Regions from separate parts of the Clostridium sp. LIBA-8553 genome, predicted to be linked through region 1. Evidence: a T-box and tRNA genes for the amino acid it is inferred to sense, from the RefSeq annotation. Region 1 holds a T-box; the other regions hold tRNA genes.
What was found. A T-box is a leader RNA that pairs with one kind of tRNA and senses whether it is charged. The one in region 1 lies ahead of AC2JAQ_RS14865 (glycine--tRNA ligase), so its partner is inferred to be a tRNA-Gly.
Positions count from the first base shown of each region.

Region 2: it encodes a tRNA-Gly, which carries the amino acid that the T-box ahead of AC2JAQ_RS14865 (glycine--tRNA ligase) is inferred to sense. The anticodon was not compared.
Region 3: it encodes a tRNA-Gly, which carries the amino acid that the T-box ahead of AC2JAQ_RS14865 (glycine--tRNA ligase) is inferred to sense. The anticodon was not compared.

Region 1 is NZ_CM173489.1:3,262,528-3,270,896, reverse strand. Features, by position in the region: gene dusB (tRNA dihydrouridine synthase DusB) at 1-762, shown strand, start outside; gene greA (transcription elongation factor GreA) at 1,041-1,517, shown strand; gene lysS (lysine--tRNA ligase) at 1,543-3,048, shown strand; tRNA gene AC2JAQ_RS14870 (tRNA-Asn) at 3,204-3,278, shown strand; T-box leader at 3,398-3,568, shown strand; gene AC2JAQ_RS14865 (glycine--tRNA ligase) at 3,738-5,141, shown strand; gene AC2JAQ_RS14860 (M20/M25/M40 family metallo-hydrolase) at 5,477-6,595, shown strand; gene AC2JAQ_RS14855 (S66 family peptidase) at 6,758-7,624, shown strand; gene AC2JAQ_RS14850 (NAD(P)-dependent oxidoreductase) at 7,717-8,369, shown strand, end outside.
Region 2 is NZ_CM173489.1:3,108,808-3,117,176, forward strand. Features, by position in the region: gene AC2JAQ_RS14025 (class D sortase) at 1-454, opposite strand, end outside; gene ispF (2-C-methyl-D-erythritol 2,4-cyclodiphosphate synthase) at 861-1,331, shown strand; gene AC2JAQ_RS14035 (Na+/H+ antiporter NhaC family protein) at 1,387-2,700, opposite strand; SAM riboswitch class I at 2,799-2,962, opposite strand; gene AC2JAQ_RS14040 (pyridoxamine kinase) at 3,040-3,882, opposite strand; tRNA gene AC2JAQ_RS14045 (tRNA-Lys) at 4,016-4,091, opposite strand; tRNA gene AC2JAQ_RS14050 (tRNA-Gly) at 4,137-4,210, opposite strand; tRNA gene AC2JAQ_RS14055 (tRNA-Gln) at 4,282-4,356, opposite strand; tRNA gene AC2JAQ_RS14060 (tRNA-Arg) at 4,360-4,436, opposite strand; gene AC2JAQ_RS14065 (hypothetical protein) at 4,538-5,230, opposite strand; gene AC2JAQ_RS14070 (HNH endonuclease signature motif containing protein) at 5,421-5,825, shown strand; gene AC2JAQ_RS14075 (GDSL-type esterase/lipase family protein) at 6,019-7,920, opposite strand; tRNA gene AC2JAQ_RS14080 (tRNA-Lys) at 8,222-8,297, opposite strand; tRNA gene AC2JAQ_RS14085 (tRNA-Gly) at 8,342-8,369, opposite strand, start outside.
Region 3 is NZ_CM173489.1:2,639,233-2,647,601, forward strand. Features, by position in the region: gene infC (translation initiation factor IF-3) at 1-44, opposite strand, end outside; ribosomal protein L20 leader region at 74-193, opposite strand; gene ytxC (putative sporulation protein YtxC) at 330-1,214, opposite strand; gene AC2JAQ_RS11730 (DUF6873 family GME fold protein) at 1,349-2,044, shown strand; gene AC2JAQ_RS11735 (BadF/BadG/BcrA/BcrD ATPase family protein) at 2,399-3,277, shown strand; gene AC2JAQ_RS11740 (NUDIX hydrolase) at 3,388-3,942, opposite strand; gene AC2JAQ_RS11745 (hypothetical protein) at 4,077-4,622, opposite strand; gene AC2JAQ_RS11750 (hypothetical protein) at 4,932-5,318, shown strand; tRNA gene AC2JAQ_RS11755 (tRNA-Cys) at 5,359-5,433, opposite strand; tRNA gene AC2JAQ_RS11760 (tRNA-Gly) at 5,437-5,510, opposite strand; tRNA gene AC2JAQ_RS11765 (tRNA-Gly) at 5,513-5,587, opposite strand; tRNA gene AC2JAQ_RS11770 (tRNA-Phe) at 5,593-5,668, opposite strand; gene hslO (Hsp33 family molecular chaperone HslO) at 5,743-6,696, opposite strand; gene AC2JAQ_RS11780 (class I SAM-dependent DNA methyltransferase) at 6,711-7,448, opposite strand; gene AC2JAQ_RS11785 (alpha/beta-type small acid-soluble spore protein) at 7,500-7,772, opposite strand; gene AC2JAQ_RS11790 (aspartate-semialdehyde dehydrogenase) at 7,974-8,369, shown strand, end outside.

The sequences.
Region 1 (8,369 bases):
AATGATCCAGAAATAATGTCTTATGTTACGGAGAAACATTTCAATACAAATGATGATATATGTATAATAGATGTTAATATGGGATGTCCTGCACCTAAGATAGTTAAAAATGGTGAGGGTTCAGCCTTAATGAAAGATCCTAAATTAGCTTATGATATCATAAGTAGCATAAAAAAAGTTGCAACAAAGCCTGTAACAGTTAAGTTTAGAATGGGCTTTGATGAGAATAATATAAATGCTGTTGAGTTTGCTAAAATCATGGAAGAAGCAGGAGCAGATGCTATTGCTGTACATGGGAGAACTAGAGCTCAAATGTATGAAGGAAAGGCTGATTGGGATATAATCAGACAAGTAAAGGAAGTTGTTAATGTTCCTGTTATAGGTAATGGAGATGTTTTTAGTGCAGATGATGCCTTAAAGCTTAAAAACGAAACTAATTGTGATGGAATAATGGTTGCAAGGGGAAGTATGGGAAACCCTTGGATTTTTAAGCAAATAGTCCAAAAATTAAATGGAGAAGAGGTTTATATACCAACTCCTGACGAAAAGATAGATATGTGCATAAGACATTATAACTTAGCACTTAAGTATGATGGAGATTATAAAGCTGTAAGAGAAATGAGAAAACATGCAGCTTGGTATATAAAAGGTTTAAATAATTGTACTGAAATTAAGAATAAATTAAATTTAGAAGCTGATCCAGAAAAAATTATGGATATTCTTAAAGCGTATAAAGAATATTTAATGCAAAATAACTTATAATATTTATCATAAATGGGAATATAACTGGATATAATAAAGCATCAATCAAATATTAGATGTTTAATTTATACAAATAAAGGTGAGAATGAAAGCTAAATAATGTTTTTTTATTTAGTAGATTCTATCTTATGTAATATATGGTTTGACATAATAATCTTTAAGAATTATAATAATTTGAATAATTAGGCTTAATAATCTTAAAGTTTTTATGAATTGTATATTAACAGTTTAAGTTTAAATATGATATTATAATAATATGTTCAAAGGGGAGAAAGAAAATGAGCGAAAAAAAGCATATAATGACATATGAAGGTGTTAAAAAATTAGAAGACGAATTAGAATATCTTAAAACAGTAAAGAGAAAAGAAATAACTGAAAAGATAAAAGTTGCTTTAGGATACGGGGATTTAAGTGAGAACTCTGAGTATGATGAAGCTAAAAACGAGCAAGCTTTCACTGAAGGAAGAATAATTCAGTTAGAAAATATGCTTAAAAATGCTGTTGTTGTTGATGAATCAGAAATATCAACAGATGTAGTTACAGTTGGATCAATAGTTAAAGTTATGGACTTTGATTTTGATGAAGAAGTTGAATATACAATAGTTGGTTCAGCAGAAGCAGATCCAATGAACTTTAAGATATCAAACGAGTCACCAGTTGGTGAAGGTTTAATGGGTAAAAAAGTTGGAGAAGTTGTAGAGATAGAAGTACCAGGAGGAACTAATAAGTTCGAAGTTCTTGGAATAAGAAGATAGATATTATAGATGGAGGGATTTTTAAATGTCAAATGAGGAAATGAATATTCACGAAGCAGAAGCTCAATTAAGTGAACAAGAGATGTTAAGAAGACAAAAGCTTGCTGAATTACAAGAAGCTGGTAAGGACCCGTTTGATGTATATAAGGTAGAGAGAACACACTCTTCTGCTGATATAAAAAATAATTTTGAAGAGTTAGAAGGTAAAGAAGTTAAAATTGCTGGAAGACTTATGTCAAAAAGAGGTCAAGGTAAAGTTGTATTCGCTGATTTAGCAGATTTAGCTGGTAAAATTCAATTATTTATCAAAATTGATAATGTTGGAGAAGAAGCTTTAAAAGAATTTAAAACATTCGATTTAGGTGACTGGGTTGCTGCAACTGGAGAAGTATTTAAAACAAAAATGGGTGAGGTTTCAGTAAAAGTAACTTCATTCCAATTAATAAATAAATCTTTAAAACCATTACCAGAAAAATGGCATGGATTAAAAGATCAAGAATTAAGATACAGACAAAGAGAAGTTGATATAATAACAAACCCAGAAGTTAAAGATACTTTTATTAAGAGATCTCAAATAACAAAAGCAATAAGAGAGTTCTTAGATAATAGAGGATTCTTAGAAGTTGATACACCAATGTTATCACCAATAGCTGGTGGAGCTGCGGCTAGACCATTCATAACTCATCACAATACTTTAGACATAGATATGTACTTAAGAATTGCTCCAGAATTATACTTAAAGAGATTAATAGTTGCTGGATTTGAAAAAGTTTATGAAATGGGTAAAAACTTCAGAAATGAAGGGATTTCAATAAAACATAATCCAGAGTTCACTACTATAGAATTATATGAAGCATATGCTGACTATAATGATATGATGGAAATCATGGAAAACATGATTGCATATGTTTGTGAAAAAGTAAACGGATCAACTAAAGTTACTTATGAAGGAACTGAAATAGACTTCACACCACCATGGAGAAGAATCACTATGGTTGATGCAGTTAAAGAGTTCGCTGGAATAGACTTTAATGAAATTAAGAGTGATGAAGAAGCTCAAGCTATAGCTAAAGAGAAAAACTTAGAATTCCCTAAACCATTAGACAAGGTTACTAAAGGTGAAGTTCTAAACATGTTATTCGAAGAGTATGGCGAAGAGAAATTAATCCAACCTACTTTCTTAGTAGATTATCCAGTAGAAATTTCACCTCTTACTAAGAAGAAGAGAGGAAATGAAATGTTCACTGAAAGATTTGAAGGATTCGTATATGGTAGAGAAGTATGTAATGCATACTCAGAACTTAACGATCCAATAGTTCAAAGAGAAAGATTTGAGCAACAAGCTAAGGAAAGAGAATACGGAGATGACGAAGCATATATGTTAGATGAAGAATTTATGAGTGCTTTAGAAACTGGTATGCCTCCAACAGGTGGATTAGGAATAGGAATAGACAGAATGATAATGTTCTTAACTGATTCTTCATCAATAAGAGACGTTATATTATTCCCAACAATGAAACCACAAAAATAGTTTTTTTAAAATAGAAGTTTACTCAATGTAAACTTCTATTTTTTTATTTAGGTGATAGAGAAATAATTAGAAAAAACTCCTAAATATTTTTATGTTTTATCTAAAAAAAAGTATTGTTTTTTAATTGAAATATGATATAATGAAATTGTAAATGTTCCTCGGTAGCTCAATGGTGGAGCACTCGGCTGTTAACCGATAGGTTGGAGGTTCGAGTCCTCTCCGAGGAGCCATTTTTTTTGCTCAAAATTAATAAGAAGGAATTTATAAATATATAAATTTTTATATATTTATAAATTCTTTTTTTTATTGACATATAATTTAGTTTTGATAAAATTAAGAGTATAACTAAATATGTACTATGATAAAGAAGAGTAGTTTTAAAATCTTTTTTTAGAGAGATAACGGGTGGTGAAAGTTATTAAAGATTTAAAATGAAGGGAGCTTTTGAGTACAATTGTTTTAAGAGAGATGAGCTTTTGCTAAAAAGGGTGGAACCGCGGAATTTTATTTCGTCCCTTTGAATGTAATAGCTTTTTTTATTTTATAACAAAGCCCTTATACTGTTAATCTAAATGAGTATTTCTAGCAGTTAAAGCTGTTAGAAATATTTCTTCGGGAAGTTTAAAGTTCTTTATAAAGTGAAGAATTAATATAAAATAAGTTATTTAATATAAATGGAGGTAATTGAAATGGCAGTAGAAAAAACTATGGATAAAATAGTAGCCTTATGTAAAAACAGAGGATTTATATTCCCAGGTTCAGAAATATACGGTGGACTTGCGAACTCATGGGATTATGGCCCACTAGGAGTTGAATTCAAAAATAACGTTAAAAGAGCTTGGTGGAAAAAGTTCGTTCAAGAAAGCAAATATAATGTTGGATTAGATTCAGCTATATTAATGAATAGAGAAGTTTGGGTTGCATCAGGTCACGTTGGTGGATTCTCAGATCCTTTAATGGACTGTAAAGAATGTAAAGCTAGATTTAGAGCTGATAAATTAGTTGAAGATCATATGACTGCAAACGGAGCAGAAGTAGCTACAGCTGATGGATGGAGCAATGAAGAATTAATGGACTACATAACTAAGAACAACATAGTTTGTCCTAAATGTGGAAAATTAAATTATACAGAGATAAGAAAGTTCAACTTAATGTTTAAAACTTTCCAAGGAATAACTGAAGATAGTAAAAACGAAGTATATTTAAGACCAGAAACTGCTCAAGGTATATTCGTAAACTTTAAATCAGTACAAAGAACTACAAGAAAGAAAGTACCATTTGGTATAGCTCAAATTGGTAAGTCTTTCAGAAACGAAATAACTCCAGGTAACTTCACTTTCAGAACTAGAGAGTTCGAACAAATGGAGCTTGAGTTTTTCTGTAAACCAGGAACTGACTTAGAATGGTTCAACTTCTGGAAAGAAAGTTGTTGGAACTTCCTATTAAACTTAGGAATGAACAAAGATAACATAAGAATGAGAGATCATGGAGAAGAAGAATTAAGCTTCTATTCAAATGCAACTTCTGATATAGAATACTTATTCCCATTCGGATGGGGAGAACTTTGGGGAATAGCTGATAGAACAGACTATGACTTAAATAAGCATGCTGAACATTCAGGTCAAGATATGACTTACTTAGACCCAACAACAAATGAAAAATATGTACCATATGTTATAGAACCATCATTAGGAGCTGATAGAGTTGCTTTAGCATTCTTAGTTGAAGCTTATGATGAAGAAGAATTAGAAGGAGCTAATGGTAAAACTGATGTAAGAACAGTTATGCATTTACATCCAGCTTTAGCACCATTTAAGGCTGCTGTATTACCACTTTCTAAGAAATTATCAGAAAAAGCTGATGAAGTATATGCTGAATTAAGCAAACACTTCAATATTGACTATGATGAGACTGGAAGTATAGGTAAGAGATATAGAAGACAAGATGAAATAGGAACTCCATTCTGTATAACAGTTGACTTCGATACTTTAGAAGACGGATGTGTAACTGTAAGAGACAGAGATAACATGGAACAACAAAGAGTTAAAATAGAAGACGTAAGAGCTATAATAGAAAAGAGCTTAGAATTCTAGTTTAAAAGCAAAGATAAAAACTTATAAATATATTACGAGAATTACTGGATTTCACTAAGAATTTATAGTATTCATTCCAGATAATTTACTAAAGATTGAAAACTAGCTTCGCTTCGGACATTCAATCTTCTTAACGTAAATTATCTTACATGAATACTTAAATTCTAAAGTTTATCCAGATATTCCCTACATATATTTATAAGTTTTTTTTATTTATGCTTTTAAAGTATTAAAGGACATAGTTATGAAATTTGTTTTACAATTATGGACAAGTGTATTTTTGTGGTATAATTATATAAAATTTATTGAAATGCTTTAAGGGAGGCTTGAATATAATGATAAATGAAAAAAGAGTTTTAGATAGTTTTTTAGATTATATACAAATAGATAGTGAAACATATAGCGAAGGTGATTTTGCTAAAAGATTAGAAAAGGATTTAATTGAAGCTGGATTAGAAGTTGAATTTGATAATAGTGGAGAAAAAGTAGGATCAAACTCAGGAAACCTAATAGCTAGATTAAAAGGTAATGTAGAAGGTGAAACAATACTTTTTGCATGTCATATGGATACTGTTAAACCTGGTAAAGGTGTAAAACCGGTTATAAAAGATGGTGTTGTATATAGTGATGGAACAACTATATTAGGTGGAGATGATAAAGGTGGAATAGCTGCCATTGTTGAAGCACTAAGAATTATAAAAGAAAACAATATAGATCATGCTGATATAGAGGTTGTATTTACAATAGCTGAGGAAACAGGGCTTCTAGGAGCTAAAAACTTAGATTATTCAAAAATAAAAGCTAAAAAGGCATTCCTTTTTGATACAAGTGGAGATCCAGGATTTATAACTACAATAGGACCAGCTCATGATACACTAAAGATTACTATAAAGGGAAAACCAGCACATGCCGGAGTTTCACCAGAGGATGGAATAAGTGCAATTCAAATAGCTTCAGATGCTATAGCAAACATGAAACTTTTAAGAGTAGATGAAGATACTACTGCTAATATAGGAAAAATTTCAGGTGGTGTTGCTAATAATGTAGTTTGTCCTGAAGTAGTAATAGATGCAGAGGCAAGAAGTACAGTCACAGAAAAATTAGATGCTCAAACAAACCATATGGTAGAAACTTTTAAGGCATCTGCTGAGAAATTTGGTGGACAAGTTGATATCCAAGTAAATAGAATGTATGGAGCATTTGTTATAGATGATAATGAAGATATAGTTTTACATGCAAAAAGAGCATTTAAAAACTTAGGAATAGAAGGAAAAACTAAAGCTTCAGGTGGTGGAAGTGATACAAACATATTTAACTGTAATGGAATAAAAGCAGTTAACCTTTCAAGTGGAGAAAGAAAACCTCATACTTTAGAAGAACATATGAAGATTGAGGATTTAGGAACATTATCAAAAGTTGTGCTTGAATTAATAAAAGAGAGTATAGCTAAGTAATTAAATATTAAGAGATGAAGAAATATTCTTCATCTCTTTTTTATTAAAAAGGTATCAATAATGATGAGTTAGGTAAGGGGAATAATTAATGATTTAAAAGATATATATGAGTAAAAATAAGTGTTATTATATTATAATAGTACTTATTTTTTGGAGGGTTTTATGAGTAATTTTTTAAATAAAGGAGATAAAATAGGAATAATAAGCTGTTCTAATGGCTTGAGTATAAAAAATAAAGACATAATAGAAGCATTAAAATATAACTTAAATAGTATTGATATAGATGTTGTTGAAGCAAAAACTTTATATGCTAAGGAATATAATCTTTTTAGTGGAACTGGAAAAGAAAAAGCTAGAGCTTTAGAAGAATTATTTTTAAATAATGAGGTAAAAATGATTTTTGATATTTCAGGTGGTGATTTAGCAAATGAAGTTCTAGAATACTTAGATTTTGATTTAATAAAAAATAATCCTAAGCCTTTCTTTGGATATAGTGATTTAACGGTAATTCTTAATGCTATTTATTCTCAATGTGGAATTACTACATATAATTATCAATTAAGAAACTTAGTTGGTAAATTTCAAAAAGAGCAATTAAAAAATTTTAAAGCTTCTTTTTTAGAGAAAAAAGATGATATTTTTAATTTAAATTACCAATGGATAAATGGAAATTCTCTTGAGGGAATTGTTGTAGGTGGTAATATAAGATGTTTATTAAAATTATCAGGAACTAAATATATGCCGGATTTTAAAGATAAGATATTGTTTTTAGAAAGTTTTAGTGGAAATCCAGCAAAAATGGTTACATATATTACTCAATATAAAAATTTAGGTGTCTTTAGTGATATAAAGGGGATAATATTAGGAGAGTTTACCGAAATGGAAAGAGATGATTGGTCACCAAATATAATAAAAATTTTAAATAGAGTTTTAGGTGAAATTAATATTCCAATATTGAAAACTAGTGAGCTTGGACATGGAGCGGATGCAAAGTGTATTCCTATAGGAAAATATTTAAGCTTTAAATAAGTGACTTGATTAAATTATTTTGATAAGATAATATATTATGCAAACAACGAAGAATTTATATAAGTTGTTAAGAAATCAGGGGGTTTATTAAAATGACAGTAAATGAGCAAAACTTAAAAGAAGAAGCTTTAAGGTGCTTAATGTGCAAGAATCCAAGATGTAAAGCTAATTGTCCAATAAGCACACCTATTCCAGAAGTAATAGGTTTATTTAAAGAGGATAAAATTAAAGAGGCTGGGGAAATCTTATTTGAAAACAATCCTTTATCAGTTGTTTGTTCTATAGTATGTCCTCATGAAAATCAATGTAAAGGAAATTGTATAAAGGGAATAAAGGAAACACCTGTAAACTTTAGTGAAATAGAGAAAGAAATATCATCAGAGTTTTTAGAGAGTTTAGAACTTACTCAAGAAACTATTTTAGAAGATAAAATTGCTATAATAGGTGGAGGTCCTGCAGGAATAACAGCAGCATTTATATTAGCTAAAAAAGGATACCAAGTAACTATATTCGAAGAAAATGATAAAATTGGTGGAGTATTAAGATATGGAATCCCTGATTTTAGACTTTCTAGAGATATAATAGATAAATATGAAGAGGCACTTCTTAAATTAAATGTTAAGATAAGACCTAATACTTTAATAGGAACAGTAATTACTTTAGATATGTTAAAGAATGATGGTTATAAAGCAATATTTATAGCAACAGGAGTTTGGAATCCTAAAACTTTAAATGTTAAAGGAGA
Region 2 (8,369 bases), 150 kb from region 1:
CAATGTCTTTAAAGGCCTCTCCAAAATATGAAACTCTATGTCCAGCTATAGAAAAGTTACCTTTTTCTCCAGGCATAGGTGTTCCTGGAAAGTGACCTACTACATACTTTATATCTTCATATCTAACGCCTTCTATTATACCAATTTCTAAATCTATCTTTGGAATATTTAAAACACCAATTCCATTTCCTTCTTCAAGTTGTGCCTTTCCTGGTTTTTTATTCTCTTTAGTTTCACTATTTTCAACTTTAATACTTTCATTCTCTTCTTCCAAAGTTGCCTCATCATTTTGACTTTCCCCTTCTGGAACATCAAAAGTTAGATTCTTAAAACTATCCAAAACAGCTTGTTGTTGTTTATAAGTATCATACTTCATCCAGATTGTTAACCCAATAAGAGATATCCCTGCAACAATTAAAAGAATACCTAAAACATTTTTAATTTTCCCCCACACTTCTCAATACATCCTTTCTATTCAATTTTCCCTTTTATTATAATGCTACTTACTAAATACTTTTAATTTAAGCCTTAAAATACTACTTTTATATAAATTTAAACATTTAAAAGCAATAGTAATTATTCTCTTTAGTTAAATCTTAATTTATTATACCATAGCATATATCATATCTATATAAATTTTTATACAGTAAATACATCTTTTTCAAAATTTGAATTCCTTAATTTATTTACATTTTAATTATATATTACACTCTTTATGTTACAAATTTATTTTTATTATTTATTAGACTATAATAAAGATTACTACTCTTTGATAACATAATAATAATTATATATAATAAAACCATAGAAATTATGGTGACTTTCATTGTAATGATAAATATTTTTAAGAGGTGATAAAGATGAGAATCGGAATGGGATATGATGTCCATAAACTAGTTGAAAATAGAGATTTAATTTTAGGAGGAGTTAACATTCCTTATGAAAAGGGACTTTTAGGTCACTCAGATGCTGATGTTTTATTACATGCAATAATGGATTCACTTTTAGGTGCTGCAGCTTTAGGTGATATAGGCAAGCATTTCCCAGATACTGATCCTAAATATAAGGGAGCAAATAGCATAAAGCTTCTTGAATTTGTTGGTGAACTTATATATAAAAATAATTATAAAATATCAAATATAGATGCAACAATAATAGCTCAGAAGCCAAAAATGGCCCCTCATATAGCTACAATGAGAGAAAATATAGCAAAAGCATTAAATATAAATATAAACCAAATAAATGTTAAAGCAACAACAGAAGAAGGTCTTGGCTTTACTGGCTCAGGTGAAGGAATTTCTTCTCAAAGCATCTGTCTTTTAACGAAATAAAAAGAAAGAGTATATAACTTCCTTAACATTAGAAGCTATATACTCTTTTTATACTTTATTGAGTTACTGCAACATCTAATTCCTCACTTGTTTCAGTATTCTCTTTCTTTTGGAAAAATGCTATAAATATTATTGCACTTATTCCCATTAAATATGGATAAAATAAGAATTTCATTATTTCAAATGAACTTAATCCTGTTAAAGCCGCCGCTGACATTAACTGTGCTCCATATGGGATTATTCCCTGAACTGCACACGAAAACATATCTAATATCCCTGCAACTCTTTTTGAATCTAAGTTATATTTATTTGAAATATCTTTTGCTAAAGGTCCAACTGTAACAATAGCAATTGTATTATTTGCAGTACATGCATCAACTAAACTTACTAATAAACCAATACCAAATTCAGCTCCTTTTTTTCCATTGATTCTCTTAGTAACTAAGTTTAGTACATAGTCTATACCGCCATTTTCCTTTATTATCTCAACAATTCCCCCAATTATTATTGAAATTAATATAAGTTCGCTCATTCCAGCTACCCCAGCTGATATAGAGTTAAAGAATACCTTTAAGTCCATTGATCCAGTAAAGAATCCAATTCCTCCTGCTAGTACTATTCCTCCTGCTAGTATAGCAATTACATTCCCCCCCATTAATGCTGCTATTAAAATTCCTAAGTATGGTATAACCTTTATTAAATTATAATCATATTGTCCAACTGAAGTATTAGATCCACTTCCTAAGAATGTGTATAATACAATTACTAAAACAGCTGCTGGTAATATAACTTTAAAGTTTATTCTAAACTTATCTCTCATCTCACATCCCTGAGTTTTTGTTGCTGCTATTGTTGTATCAGAAATCATTGATAGGTTGTCTCCAAACATAGCTCCACCTACTACTGCCCCAACTATAAGAGGTAATGCTATATTAGTTTTATCTGCGATTCCCATAGCTATTGGTACTATGGCAGCTATTGTTCCCATTGATGTTCCTAATGATATAGCTATAAATGATGATATTACAAATATTCCTGCTACCAATATGTTTTTAGGTAATATTGTTAGCCCTAAATTTACCGTTGATTCTACAGCTCCCATATTCTTAGCTACTTCTGCGAAAGCTCCTGCTAATATAAAGATTAAACACATTAAAATTATATTGCTATTTCCTGCTCCCTTACAGAATATTTCTATGTTCTTCTCAAGCCCTCTTTTTCTATTCATAAAAATTCCAACTAATGCTGCTATTATTCCTGGAACTAAAACAGATACAGAGTAGAAATCTTTCATTACTAATGAAGTTCCCAAGTAAATAGATACAAAAATTATTAATGGCAATAAAGCTGAAAACTTTCCTTTTTTCATTTTCTCTCCTCCTAATCTATTTAATAAATCTCTCTTTTATCCTACAAAATAAAAAACTTCTATCCTAGGATAGAAGTTATTATTCTCACAGATTCTTATTCTTATCTCTCAGTTTCTACCGCAGGATTTAGCACCGCTATAAATCTTTGCATAACAAAATATTACTGACTTAAACTTTTTTTAAATCAGTATTGTTTAACCGCAAAGAATTACCGGTTGCTGGGTTTCACAGGGCCAGTCCCTCCACCTCTCTTGATAAGATTTATTAAATTTTATTTTTTACTAATACTAACACGCCAAAATTACTTTGTCAATTTAATTTATATGGTTTTTAACAATTTATTTACTTACTAATTTATATAACAAACTTTCAAGCAATATTCCTTCATTAGGTGGATAATCAAATTTTTCACTATATTCTATTGCTTCCGCTATAAAGTTGCATGCTTTTTCTAATGCTTTTTCATCACATTCTCCTCTTAGTATCCATCCTATTAACAAAGACGCAAAGGCATCTCCAGTTCCACAATAAAATGCATTTATTTTTTTATGAGAATAAGTGTAGAACATATTTTCCTGTTTATCATACAGTACAGTATCAATATATTCATTTCCCTTTGAACTTGGTACACTTGTTATTATACTTATTTTAGGTCCTAAATTACCTAACCCTATTAAATATTCTTTTATTTCATCTTCATTTAAGTTTTCTTTATACTCTTCTCCTAGAAGTAAAGTAGCTTCTGTAATATTAGGAGTTATTATATCTGCATTTTTAATTAAAATTCTCATCTCTTCAATCATTTTTTCGCTCATTGCATCATATAGCTTGCCATTATCAGCCATAACTGGATCTATAACAACTAAAGTATCTTCTTCTTTAAATTCTTTTATAAATTCCTCTACAAATTTAACTTGATTAGGATCTGCTAAATACCCACTATAAATACATTGAAAATCTAAGTTAAGCTTTTTCCAATGCTTCTTAGTTTCATATATAAAATTACTTAAATCTCTAATTGCAGGTTTTCCAAATCCGTCTGTATGTGTTGATAAAACCGCAGTTGGAAGTGGACATACTTGATTACCCATTGAAGATAATATAGGAATTATTGTTGCTAAAGCTGCTCTCCCATAACATGAAATATCATGTATAGCAGCAATTTTATTCATAGGTTTCATTTTTATCTCCCTTCAAAATCCGATCTAAATATAATTCTTGTTACATAGTATTATATTAATTAATTTTTCTTATATCAAATGTATCGATATATTTTAAAATAAAATAAAAAAGCATCGCTATATAAGCGATGCTTGGTGCACCATCAGGGATTCGAACCCTGGACTCCCTGATTAAGAGTCAGGTGCTCTACCAACTGAGCTAATGGTGCATATTGTATTTTTTAAGATAATTTTACAGTAAACTCTTAAAAAAATGGAGCGGGTACCGGGAATCGAACCCGGGTATCCAGCTTGGAAGGCTGGTGTTCTACCATTGAACTACACCCGCTTGGTATGTTTATATGTTAACACAATGTTAACACGTTGTCAAGTATTTTTTTGATTCATCATTCAAAAAAATGGCTGGGATAGCAGGATTCGAACCTGCGAATGACGGAGTCAAAGTCCGTTGCCTTACCGCTTGGCGATATCCCAACATGGTGTACCTTAAGGGATTCGAACCCCTGACCCACGGCTTAGAAGGCCGTTGCTCTATCCAGCTGAGCTAAAGATACAAACTTGAATCAACAAAAATTATTATACATAATTATTTAAAAATTGTCAACATTTTTTTGAATTTATTTTATATTTTTATTAATACTAAGCGAATTTAATTTTAAACAATATCTTCCAAGTACTTAAATAATACGGTTTTAAATCTTTCTTCATCATCTTTATTTTTATGAGCATTTCTACAAACTTTAAACCACTCTTCTGTAGTCATTCCTATAGTTTTTTCATAGCAATCTTCACAATCAGTTTGTAAATTAGTTTCAACTACAAATCTACCTAATTCTTCAGCATTATTGAAGACTTTTAAGTATAAAAATTCATCCTTATCTCCGATCCAATTGTTATTAAATCTACTACAGAATATTTTTAATTTTCTCATTCCATTTTCAGCATTGTATCCATTTAACTTCCTTAATGCTAAAATGTCATTTTTCATTTTTTCTCTATCTTCTTCTGTTGCTTTACTCTTTATTATAGAAATAATTTTTTCAACATCAATCGATGGAATATGTGTTACTAATTTTCTTTTTCCTTCAACCCATTTATAATAAGCCTCTGGCATAAAGACATATTGTATAAATTGTATTAGGCTATTATAATTAGGTACCATTACCCAGACATTTTGAAATCCAACATGTCTGTTGAATATTACATAATGTAGATACTTTGTGTCTTCAGTTATAGGTTCATCTTTGAACATTCTTCCTTTTAGGGTTTCATTTTTTCTTATTAATTCACCCCAATATTTCTCGGGATTTTCTTCTTTTTTTAATCTTTGACGAAATAAGTTACGCATCTTAAAACCCCCTTTATATACTTTATAATTTAATTATATTGCTAACTTTTTTTAACATCAAAGTGTAAAAAATCCTAAATTTCTTTATATACCCTCGTATACATCTAAAAAAGCTTGCTTATATTGATTAAACTATTTTTTTATGCTATTTTAATACTATAAATGGGTATATCAAATTAAGGAGGATTATATGTCTTATTGTTGTGAGATTTGTGGTAATTACGCTGATGTTCATCACATAGTTCATAAATCAGAGGGTGGTCTAGACTTTAAACTAAACTATAAATATTTGTGTAAGAAACATCACCGTTCTAAATGTAGCCCTCATAGAGATAAGGTTGTTGATTTAAATTATAAACTTGAAATGCAGAATAAACTTAATGAGCTCTTCATAAAAAGTTTTTATACTGGTAATGATATAAAAACTATGCTAGGACTTACACCAGGTTCCTTAAAAAAATTAACTAAGAACCTAAAGCGTTATAAAGAAGGATATTCTAAGGATGAATTAATATTTAATCTTATGGGCAAAAAAGTTTATTCAGAAGAATATATAGAAGATTTCATATTGCAAAAAGCAATAAGTTGTATATAAAAAAGCTGTATCAAGACTAATCCAGTTTTGATACAGCTTTATTTTATATTAATTACTAATTATTTAATCTTCCTCATGAAATAAAGCTATCTTTTTCTTTTTTTAAACAAGTTAAAATTTTATCCCCTTATTTTGCATTCTAACTAATTTTTTTATAATTACTAATTACTTTAAACAACTAACTTTTAACATCTTAAAGTGATTTATCCCATGGTGTTTCTATTGTAAACCCACATGTTAAACTATTATAATTATAGATTCTTAAATCCTTCAAAATCTTCTTAGCAATTTCTAAATGTCCCCTATGATTAGGACTTCCTTCTACTAGCCATGATTTTTGAAGTAATTCTTGACCTTTACTTAATTTATACCAATATTTATAATGATCTATTAACAATATTTCTTCTTCCTTAGCAACCTCTCTTATAGCTTTTATATATTCCTCTATATTTCTTTCATTTTTTATTGGACTTTGCAAAACAGGTATGGAGTTTATACTTTTAATTTTGCCTATTATATGAATTAAATTCTGTTTAAATTCTTCTGGAGTAATTTTTTCATATCCTCCAATCATAATAAAAACAGCTTTAGGATTGTATTTTGATACTAAATATTCAAAATTATTCATTAAATACTCTGAATTAGCCTCTTCTATACCAGAGTTAATCATAAACCTTTCTCTCTTATTTATGCTTCCATCATTTAATTCCCACCTAATTCTTTCTTCTACATATTCAACATAGTTTTTATAACCAAAGGTATTTCCTTTGCCAGTTGTATCTCTATCTCCCCAAAATACCCATACTCCCTTTTCATCTTCATTTATTAAGTTTGTCATAGATTCTAAATTATCATTGAAATTTTCTTTAGTAGACTTAATTAATTCTTCCTGAGATAAATTTTCCTCATATATATCAATATAAGATATATGTCCATAATAGAACCCTTCTTCATAATCTTTATTATCTAGATTTCGTCCTATATTAAAGGAATTTGCATTACTTATGTTCTTAAAAAATCCTTTATTCAATTTACTATTAATTAATTCTCCATCTACATATATTTTTGTTCCATGATCCCTTACATCTATTGCAAGAGTATGCCACATTCCATCATTATATCCACCTTTTGAAGTAGTTATATTTATTGAAAAAACCCCCTTCTCTCTAACTGAGAAATGAATTTTCCCATTATTTATAGCTAAAATAAGATTACTATCATCATCTCTTGAATCAAAAAAACTTAATATTGTTTGATTATTTCTATTATTTTCAACTTTAAACCTTGAAACTATAGATCCCTTTTCTAAATTACTAACTTTATTTAAATCCTTTGATTTATCTATAAAATCTCCACTAAACATTTTCTCTATCTTATAACTTACCAAACTTTTCTTTCCCTCTACCCCTTCATAACTAGGATAATAAGTAGTATCAACTCTCCTTCCCAAGTCATTTTCTACTTTTATTGGATAACTTAAATTGCAGGTATAACTATCTTCATCAAAAATATCTAATTCCTTAAAAATAAATTTAACTATTTCTAAATGCCCTTTTTCATTAGGATGTATTAAATCATTAAGAAGCTCATTTTTAAGATTAGGATTCTCTTTTTCTAGTTCCTCCCAATGACTATAATGATCCATCAACATTACATTCTTTTCACTAGCAATCTCTCTAATAACCTCCATATAAAATTTAAGACTTTTCCTACTTAAATCCATTTTTATTGTATTACTTGTTTGAAGAATTGGTATTGCCCCAAATTCTCTAACTTTATTAATAAGTTCTATTATATTGCTTCTATACTCTTCTAAAGAAACTATTTGATTTGATGAATCATTCATTCCAAGCATTATAAAAACAATATCTGGATCGTATATATTAACACAGATATGAAAGTCATTTATTATGTCTCTAGTTGTAGCTCCTGACACCCCAGTATTAAAAACCATAATATTCTCGTTTTTAAATTTCTCTTTTAATCTTTCTCTAAAATGTTCTGTATAACTTCTATATCCTTTAGTATGAAGTGGTCCATGAGTTATACTATCTCCAGTAAACACAATATTTAACCCTTTATCACCTCTAATCATTCTAATTCCCTCTTTCTTTTTATCCTCTAATTTTAATTTATAATATCATTTTACTTTAACTAAAAATAATATTTCTTCAGAACTTAATTATCTACAAACTAATTACATATTTTGTAGATTACTATTTAATTAATTATATCCCCTTATATGTTTATTACCAGAAAAATATTAATATGCTAAAAATTATATTTACTAATCAAACTATAGAAATTTAATTTCAATAAAAAAGACTTCAATAAAATTATGAAGTCTCCTAAAAATCTATTGTAAAATAAAAAAGCATCGATTATAAATCGATGCTTGGTGCACCATCAGGGATTCGAACCCTGGACTCCCTGATTAAGAGTCAGGTGCTCTACCAACTGAGCTAATGGTGCATATTGTGTTTTTTTAAATAATTTTACAGTTAAACTAAAAAAAATGGAGCGGGTACCGGGAATCGAACCCGG
Region 3 (8,369 bases), 620 kb from region 1:
CTTATTTCTTGATTGATTGCAAAATTTTTACTAATCTTGTTCACCTCCGATAGAATTTAGCCAACACAAATATATAAATAAAAAAGGACGGTTTTAAGCCGTCCTCTATTACCAAAATCAAAAGTAATAAAATTCATGACCTAACTAGCATTTTCAGCTGTAAGGTGAGAAACGGCTGTTTCTTCTTGACATCAGTTATCTTATCACTATTCTTTTTCATTGTCAACATAATTCATCAATTTCTTTTAAAATATATTATTACTATTTTTATTTTCTCTATTAATTTATATCTTAATCATTTAAATTTAAAAACAACTCTTATACATCACTTATTTTTTTATAATACTATTTAAATCGTAGTTTCCGTGTATTTCTACCCTATCACCAAAAACACTTTTTATTGTTTGTAAAAATTCTTTATTTAAACATTCCTGCTCATTATATATTTTTATTTTCCTAGGAGAGTTAGTTATTAATCCACTAATAATAACATCTTCTACATTTACTATTCCCTCTTCAGACATATCTGTAATTTCATTTAAAAATTCTTTAAATACATCAGCTCCAAAATTATCTTTAACTTCATAAGCTCCATTTCTTTGAATTATAATGTTTACTTCTTCTAATTTACAATCTTGTATATCAACAAAATACTTTAGCAACTTTATAAATTCATTATATTCTTTTTCAATCATATATTCTTCTACAACTTTATCAATTATACACTCAATATCTTTTAATAAGGACTTCATTCTAAATGTTATAAAACCCTCTATATTTATATAGTCATTTTCTAATATAAAGGCTTTTATACTTTCTATAACATTATTTACTTTATTTAAACAATAGAAATCCTTATCACTACAAACTTTTTGTTCACCTTTTAATATTTTACTTATTGTTAAATCAATTTCTAAGATTTCATCATGCTTTAAAAAGAAATAATTTTCATTTATATAATGAAGCATTTCCTTTTCTCTATAGTGTTCAATTATAACATTATATATAACATTACTTATATATAGCATTATGGTTTCTCTTGCTTTTTCATCAAAGTGACTACTTTCATAGTATATTTTAACGAAGTGAGTTTCATCTGAGATACTTTCTGATACTCCAATTATAATACCTTTACTTTTTAAAACATTTTTAATGCTTTGTATATCTTGTATCAAATTTTTTTCATCCTCACAACATAATGTCATTAGAAGCATTCTTCTCACTCCTTTCTTTACTTTTAGTATGTATTAATTCTCATCGAATATTCAAAAAGCTAAATTTATTAATCGACAATTTATTTGCTATTTTAGTAAAATTAAAGTATAAAAAGTTCAATAAGGAGATTATTATGAGAAATTGTTTTGTTGATTATAGAATTTCAGAAATAGAAGAAAAAAATTTAAAACATCTAGGTCTTAATCTAATTAAAGTACCAAAGCATCCTAATCTATATAATGCTATAGATGGTCACCCAGATATTCAATTAAATATTATAGATAAAAACACACTAATATTAGCCAAAAACTCATCAGAAGAATTATTTGACTCTATTCCTAAAGGTATTAAAGTTATAAAAAGCTCTTGCCAATTGGAAAATGAATATCCTAAAAATATAGCTTTAAACGCTGTAAATTTAAAAGATTATTTTATACATAATTTAAAATTCACTGATATCAATTTACTTGAGCAAATTAAAGAAAAAAAGCTAATAAACATAAAACAAGGATATTCTAAATGTTCCATAGCAATAGTTTCAGAAAAAGCCCTAATAACTTCTGATAAAGGAATTTATAAAGCTTTAACGCCTTATGGCTTTGATATTCTTTTAATTCCTAGTGGCGATATATCTCTTCCTGGACTAGATTATGGTTTCATAGGTGGAACTTGTGGCTTAATTTCAAAAGATAAAATGGTCTTTTTTGGCAATTTAGAGAAACATCCTTACGGAGATGATATAAAAAACTTTTTAGCTAAATATAATGTTAAACCAATTTATCTTTCTAATGATAAATTAATAGATAGAGGAAGTATTTTATGTTTTTAATAATCAATATATTTTACTCAAAGTAGTAATAAATGTTGATAAAATAGCATATAAATATTATTTTTATATTTATCACATTTATTGTTACAATTTTAATGTAATTTTTTTCAATTTAAAGTGAACAAATTTAATGTTTCTTGAATTATTTTTTACTTTAATTCATACTTCTTTTTTTCCATTGATTACCTAATTAATAATATAGTAAAATAAATTAAAGTGGTAATTACAACTATGTATTTAAAGGGGGAGAAGTATGTTTTATTTAGGTATTGATGCTGGCGGAACAAAAACATCATTTATGCTTATAACCATTTAGGAGAAGTTCTATCAACTTACAATAGTGGTACTTGTCATATTCACCAAGTAGGATTTGATGGATTTAGAAAAGGTATCGAAGAAGGAATAAATACAGTTTGTAGTCAAATTAATATTTCTAAAGAAGATCTTAATTATTCATTTTTAGGTTTGCCTGCATATGGCGAAAACGAAAATGAAAAATTAGAAATGAACTCTATAATAGCTGAAATTTTAGGAGAAAATAAATTCTCTTGTGGAAACGATGTAGAGGTTGCTCTAGCTGGATCTTTAGCTGGCGAACCAGGAATATGTATAATCTTAGGCACAGGAGCTATTGCTGCCGGTATAACTGAAGATTTAAAAACAACTAGAACTAGTGGTTGGGGTCATATTTGTGGTGATGAAGGCTCTGGATACTGGATTGCTAAAAAAGGTGTTGAAATCTTTGGTAAGCAATCTGACCATAGATTAGAAAGAACTGTCCTATATGATATATTTAAAGAGGAATTAGAATTGAAAAATGATTTTGACTTAATATTCCTTATAAAAGATGAATATAAGCAGGATAGAACTAAAGTTGGCAAGCTTGCAATGTTAGTTTATGAAGCTGCCCTTAAGGGAGATAAATATGCTTTAGATATTTATAGACAAGCCGCTAAGGAATGTCTTCTAATGGTAAACGGAATAACAAATCAACTTGAGTTTAAAGGGATATTAAATATTTCTTACTCAGGAAGTGTTTTCAACTCAAAAGATTTTATTTTAAACCCATTAAAGAAATATCTTGAAGATAATTATACCGCATTTAATTTAAAAGCGCCTATTTTACCACCTATTAAAGGTGCTGCATTAAATGCTTTAAAACTTCATACTGGTGAAGTTCCAGAAGGTGTAGTAGAAATTTTAGCTAAAGAGCCAAAAGAAATTTTAGTATAATAAATAGAGGGAATGTATTGAAACTTAAAATAATAAAACTTATAAATAATATAAAGAAGATTTATTTATAAATTTTATTTTAAGAAACCTTTTATACATTCCCTTTTATTTTACATAAAAGTTAAAACTAAAGCAGTTTTTATAGATACATTATGTTCTTTAACAAAGCTTTTTGCCTCTTTAATAGGAATTTTAATAACTTCTATCTCTTCGTTTTCTTCTAAGTTTTCAGTTGATATGTTACCGTGAACTTTCATTTTAACAACAGCTACAGTCTCATCTGACATTCCGACAGAGGTATAACTAGGCTTTATTAGATACTCACATTCACTAGCTAAAAGTCCTGTTTCTTCAAAAAGCTCTCTTGTTGCAGCCTTTATAGCATCTTCCCCATCATCTATAAGTCCTGCTGGGAATTCATATATATAATCATTTATAGCTGGTCTAAATTGTTTTATTAAAACTAATTCATTCTCTTCAGTTATTGGTATAATCATAACCCCATCTGCCCTATTGTGATTATTAACAACACAGCTTAAATCCTTTTTTTCTCTTCTACTTGCAATAAAATACTCTTTAGAATTTCCAACCTTATTCTCAATATCTAATTTATATAAGTTTAAAAATTTGCAATCAGTTAATTTCTTTATATCTTTTATTTTCATTTTAATACTCCTTTCATACTCTTATTCTTAAATAATATATTTTAATTTTACACATAAAAAAGATAAATATAAAGTTTCCTTTATATTTATCCTAAAAAATACTATATATCTTTTTATTAAAATAGTTTCATTTTTTATTTTAAAAAATCACTTTCTTTATCTTCCGTAAAAACTATTTTATTCTCTTTGCTAACTCTCATAACAATATATCCACTAGAAAATTTTAAATAAAACTTACTCACTAAGGAGTCTATAATCTCTTCTTCCCAAGACCATATATGCCTTCTAAGTGTCCTTTTTATGATATTATAAGTGTTTAATTTTATTATTTCATTATTTTTTAAATCAGTACATTCTTTAATTTCTTTTAGCTTTTCTTCTACAGCTAAAAATTCTAAATATATCAATTCATTTTCACTCTTTATATAAAATCCATCTTTACTGTTATCTATAATTTTTGCATTTTTATCCATTAAAGCTATGGTATTTTTTATTAATTCTTTTAAACGCATTTTTTCTAAATCAATTCGCTTTTCAAAGTAACTTATTCTTAAGTTTATATATGGTGTAGCTTTCCATCCTTTATTTATGTTTTTCTTAATCTTTTTGCTTTCATTTGCGTTTTTTACAATTAAATAAGTTAAAAATAAACCTAAAATAATTATAATAGCCAAAAACATTTTTATTCCCCCTAATAAGTTTATTTTTATATTGTAGCTACTAAAATTTTAATTAATACCTTATGTGATTCACTTTTTAATCGGTATTGATAAATAGATTCTTTTAAAATTTAAATATAATAAATATTAAGTTATTATTAAGTGTAATTTTATATAAACATTAATGTAATTTTCTCACACTGTAAAACATATTATATTGTGAGTTGCAATCTAATATATTATATGCTTCTAATCTCACTTTATTGATAATTTAATATTCTTTGTAAACCTTTACCCAAATTCATCATTTTATTGTAGGAGGATATTTTTATGAAGAAAGTTATGAAACTCCAAAAAAAAGTTACAAACGATTTAGGAGAGAAAAAAAATCTAGATCTGCTAATAGCTATTGATAATGTAAAATTAATTCAATATACCTGTCCTTCAAATGAATTTTACTCAGTAGCTCATAAAGATTTAATAGTATTTCAAGAAGAAGGTTCTTTTAAAACCTCCGAAAAACCTGTAGATAAAGATGTTGTTGCTGTTTTAACTTGGTTTAAATATCAAGATATTCAAGTAATAAAACTTTTCTTAAAAGATTCTTTTGTAGATTTTGTAGATAATGAAACTATTTATGATCTAACATTAAGAAAGGTATTTAAAGAAACTAATTTCTATAATTTTGGTGAAAAATTAATAAAATCTTTGATCTAAAAAAGAAAAACATCTATAAGTAATCTTATAGATGTTTTTTTGGAGGCGCCACCCGGATTTGAACCGGGGAATAAAGGTTTTGCAGACCTCTGCCTTACCACTTGGCTATAGCGCCATATGGAGCGGGTACCGGGAATCGAACCCGGGTATCCAGCTTGGAAGGCTGGTGTTCTACCATTGAACTACACCCGCATTGGAGCGGAAGACGGGACTCGAACCCGCAACTTTCACCTTGGCAAGGTGACACTCTACCATTGAGTCACTCCCGCAACTATGGTGGCTCGAGCAGGAATCGAACCAGCGACACGAGGATTTTCAGTCCTCTGCTCTACCGACTGAGCTATCGAGCCAAATGTCTTGAGCTTTTCAAGACATTTATTATTATATTAACTTAAATTTAATTTGTCAACATATTTTTTTCAATTTATTTATTTTCTTCTTTTTCTTTCTCTTCTGCTTTTTTCATTTCCTCTGAAACTTCATCAGCAATAACTTTTTCTTTTTCTTCTAATAATCTACCTATATCTTCTTTAGTAAATTTATATGACTTATTACAGAAGTGACATTTTAATTCTTCTTCCTTACCTTCATCATATAATTCTTTTAAATCCTTATATCCTATGCTTAATAATGCTCTTTCAACTTTTTCTCTTGAGCAATCACATTTATATTTTGGAGTTTCTTCTTCTAAAATTTTTAAATCCATTCCATCAAAAATCAATTCTATAACTTCTTCTATAGTTTTTCCTTCTGATAACATTGTAGTTAATGAAGGTATCTCATCTAATCTATATGTTAATAAATCTCCTAAAAGTTCATCTGCACCTGGTAATAATTGAATTATAAATCCACCAGCTTTTTTTATTGAATGATCTCTGTCTACTAACACTCCTAAAGCAACGGCTGAAGGTATTTGTTCTGAAGCTGTGAAATAATATGCTAAATCCTCAGCTATTTCTCCACTATATATTGGAACTTGTCCTACATATGGATCTTTTAAACCTAAATCTTTTATTACTGTTAATCCACCATTTTTGCCAATAGCTTCTCCAACATTTAATTTTCCATTCTCTGTGTTTAAAGGTAAATCAACATGTGGATTTCCTATATATCCTTTAACGCTACAATCTGAGTAAGCAGTAACAGTTACTCCCTTAGCCATTCCACCACCATTTATTTGTAGTGTTACAACTTCTTTATCTGATTTTAACATTGCACCCATCATAGTACCTGCTGTTAGCATTCTTCCTAAAGCAGCAGCTGCTGTTGGTGTACAATCATGTATTTTTGATGCTTCATCAACTAACTCTGTAGTTTCTACTGCAAATATTCTTATCATACCATCTTTAGCTATGGCTCTTATTAATTTATCACTCATATTTAATCCCTCCGTTATTTTTTTACTATATAAACTATTCTTTCAGTATCTGGTGTTACTTCCTCTTCTGTATAACCATTATGCTTTTCCTCTATTTTAAAGCCTATCACCTTAAGAATATTTTCTATTTCACTTTCCTTATAAGCTTTTTCTTCATGAACCTCTGTGAACCTTTCATAATTATCTCCATCTTTTATAAAGAAATTTAAGTTCATTTCTACTATTTCATCTTCAAAGATATTTTCCCAAGCATAAAATAAATCTTCACTATCATATGTGTAGACATTATTTCCTAAAACTTCTGATATTTTATAGTATGAATTTATATCAAATACAAATAAACCATCCTCTTTTAAATGATTATATACTCCTCTTAAATAATTTTCCACACTTTCATCATCTAAAATATAATTTGTTGAATCTAAGACACATGTTATTAAATCAAACTTTCTATTTAACTCTAGCTCACACATATCTTGACACACTATTTTACCTCTAACCCTATTTTCTCTAAGCTTCTTATCAGCTTCTATAAGCATCTCCTGAGAAAGGTCAACAAAATAATTTTCTTTGAAGGATTTTCCTACATGAACACCAACATTTCCTGTACCACAAGCTAAATCTAAATACATTTCCTTGTTAACATTATACTTATCACATTTTGATAAGGCATATTTTGCTATGTTCTCATAGTTTACATCTTCATATATAAGTTCATCATAAACCTTTGCCATCATCTTATAACTTTTCATAATAATTTAAATCCCCCATGTATTATTCTACCTAAAAATTATATACTTTTTTTACTTTTCGTCAACGGGAGGTTTCTTTCTACCTAATATTTCGTCATTACTAGGCAATTTTAGCTCCTTCTTTCTTTTAGTCATTAGTCCTCCAATTCGTCCTGTTTCTTCAGCGGTTAACCCACCCCATCCAAGTTGGTCAACTTTATCACTCAATCCTAACTCTCCAGCTATTTCATATTTCATTTTCTCTCTTAGCTGTTCTGCAGGAGTTAACTCTTTATTAGACTTTAATTTTCCTTTTATTATCTTTTTTAATGGTGTATTACTCATATTCTTCTCCTACCTTAAATTTATTTTTAAAACTATTATCCCCCCTATAAGCTTAAATATTCATATTTTCTTAAATATGAAAGTTAACTTACTCAAATCCTTCAAATTAATCTTAAAATACACTTGATAAAGTATTTGTTATTGAACTATATTTAATATATAGAAATACAATATATTAATATTAAATTTAGGAGGGATAACGTGTATAACGTAGCAGTAGTTGGGGCAACAGGAAATGTAGGAAGAAAATTCCTTGAAATCCTGGAAGAAAGAGATTTCCCAGTTAAAGAATTATATTTATTTGCATCAAAAAGATCAGCAGGAAAAACTTTAAAATTTAAAGGTGAAGACTTAGTAGTTGAAGAATTATGTGAGGCTAATATTGAAAATAAAAAAATAGATTTTGCATTATTCTCAGCTGGTGGAAGTGTAAGTTTAGAATTCGCTCCTATTTTCTCTAAACACGGAGCAGTAGTTATAGATAATAGTAGTGCTTGGAGAATGGATAAGGATGTTCCTTTAGTAGTTCCTGAAGTTAACCCAGAGGATGTTAAATGGCATAAAGGAATTATCGCAAATCCAAACTGTTCTACAATT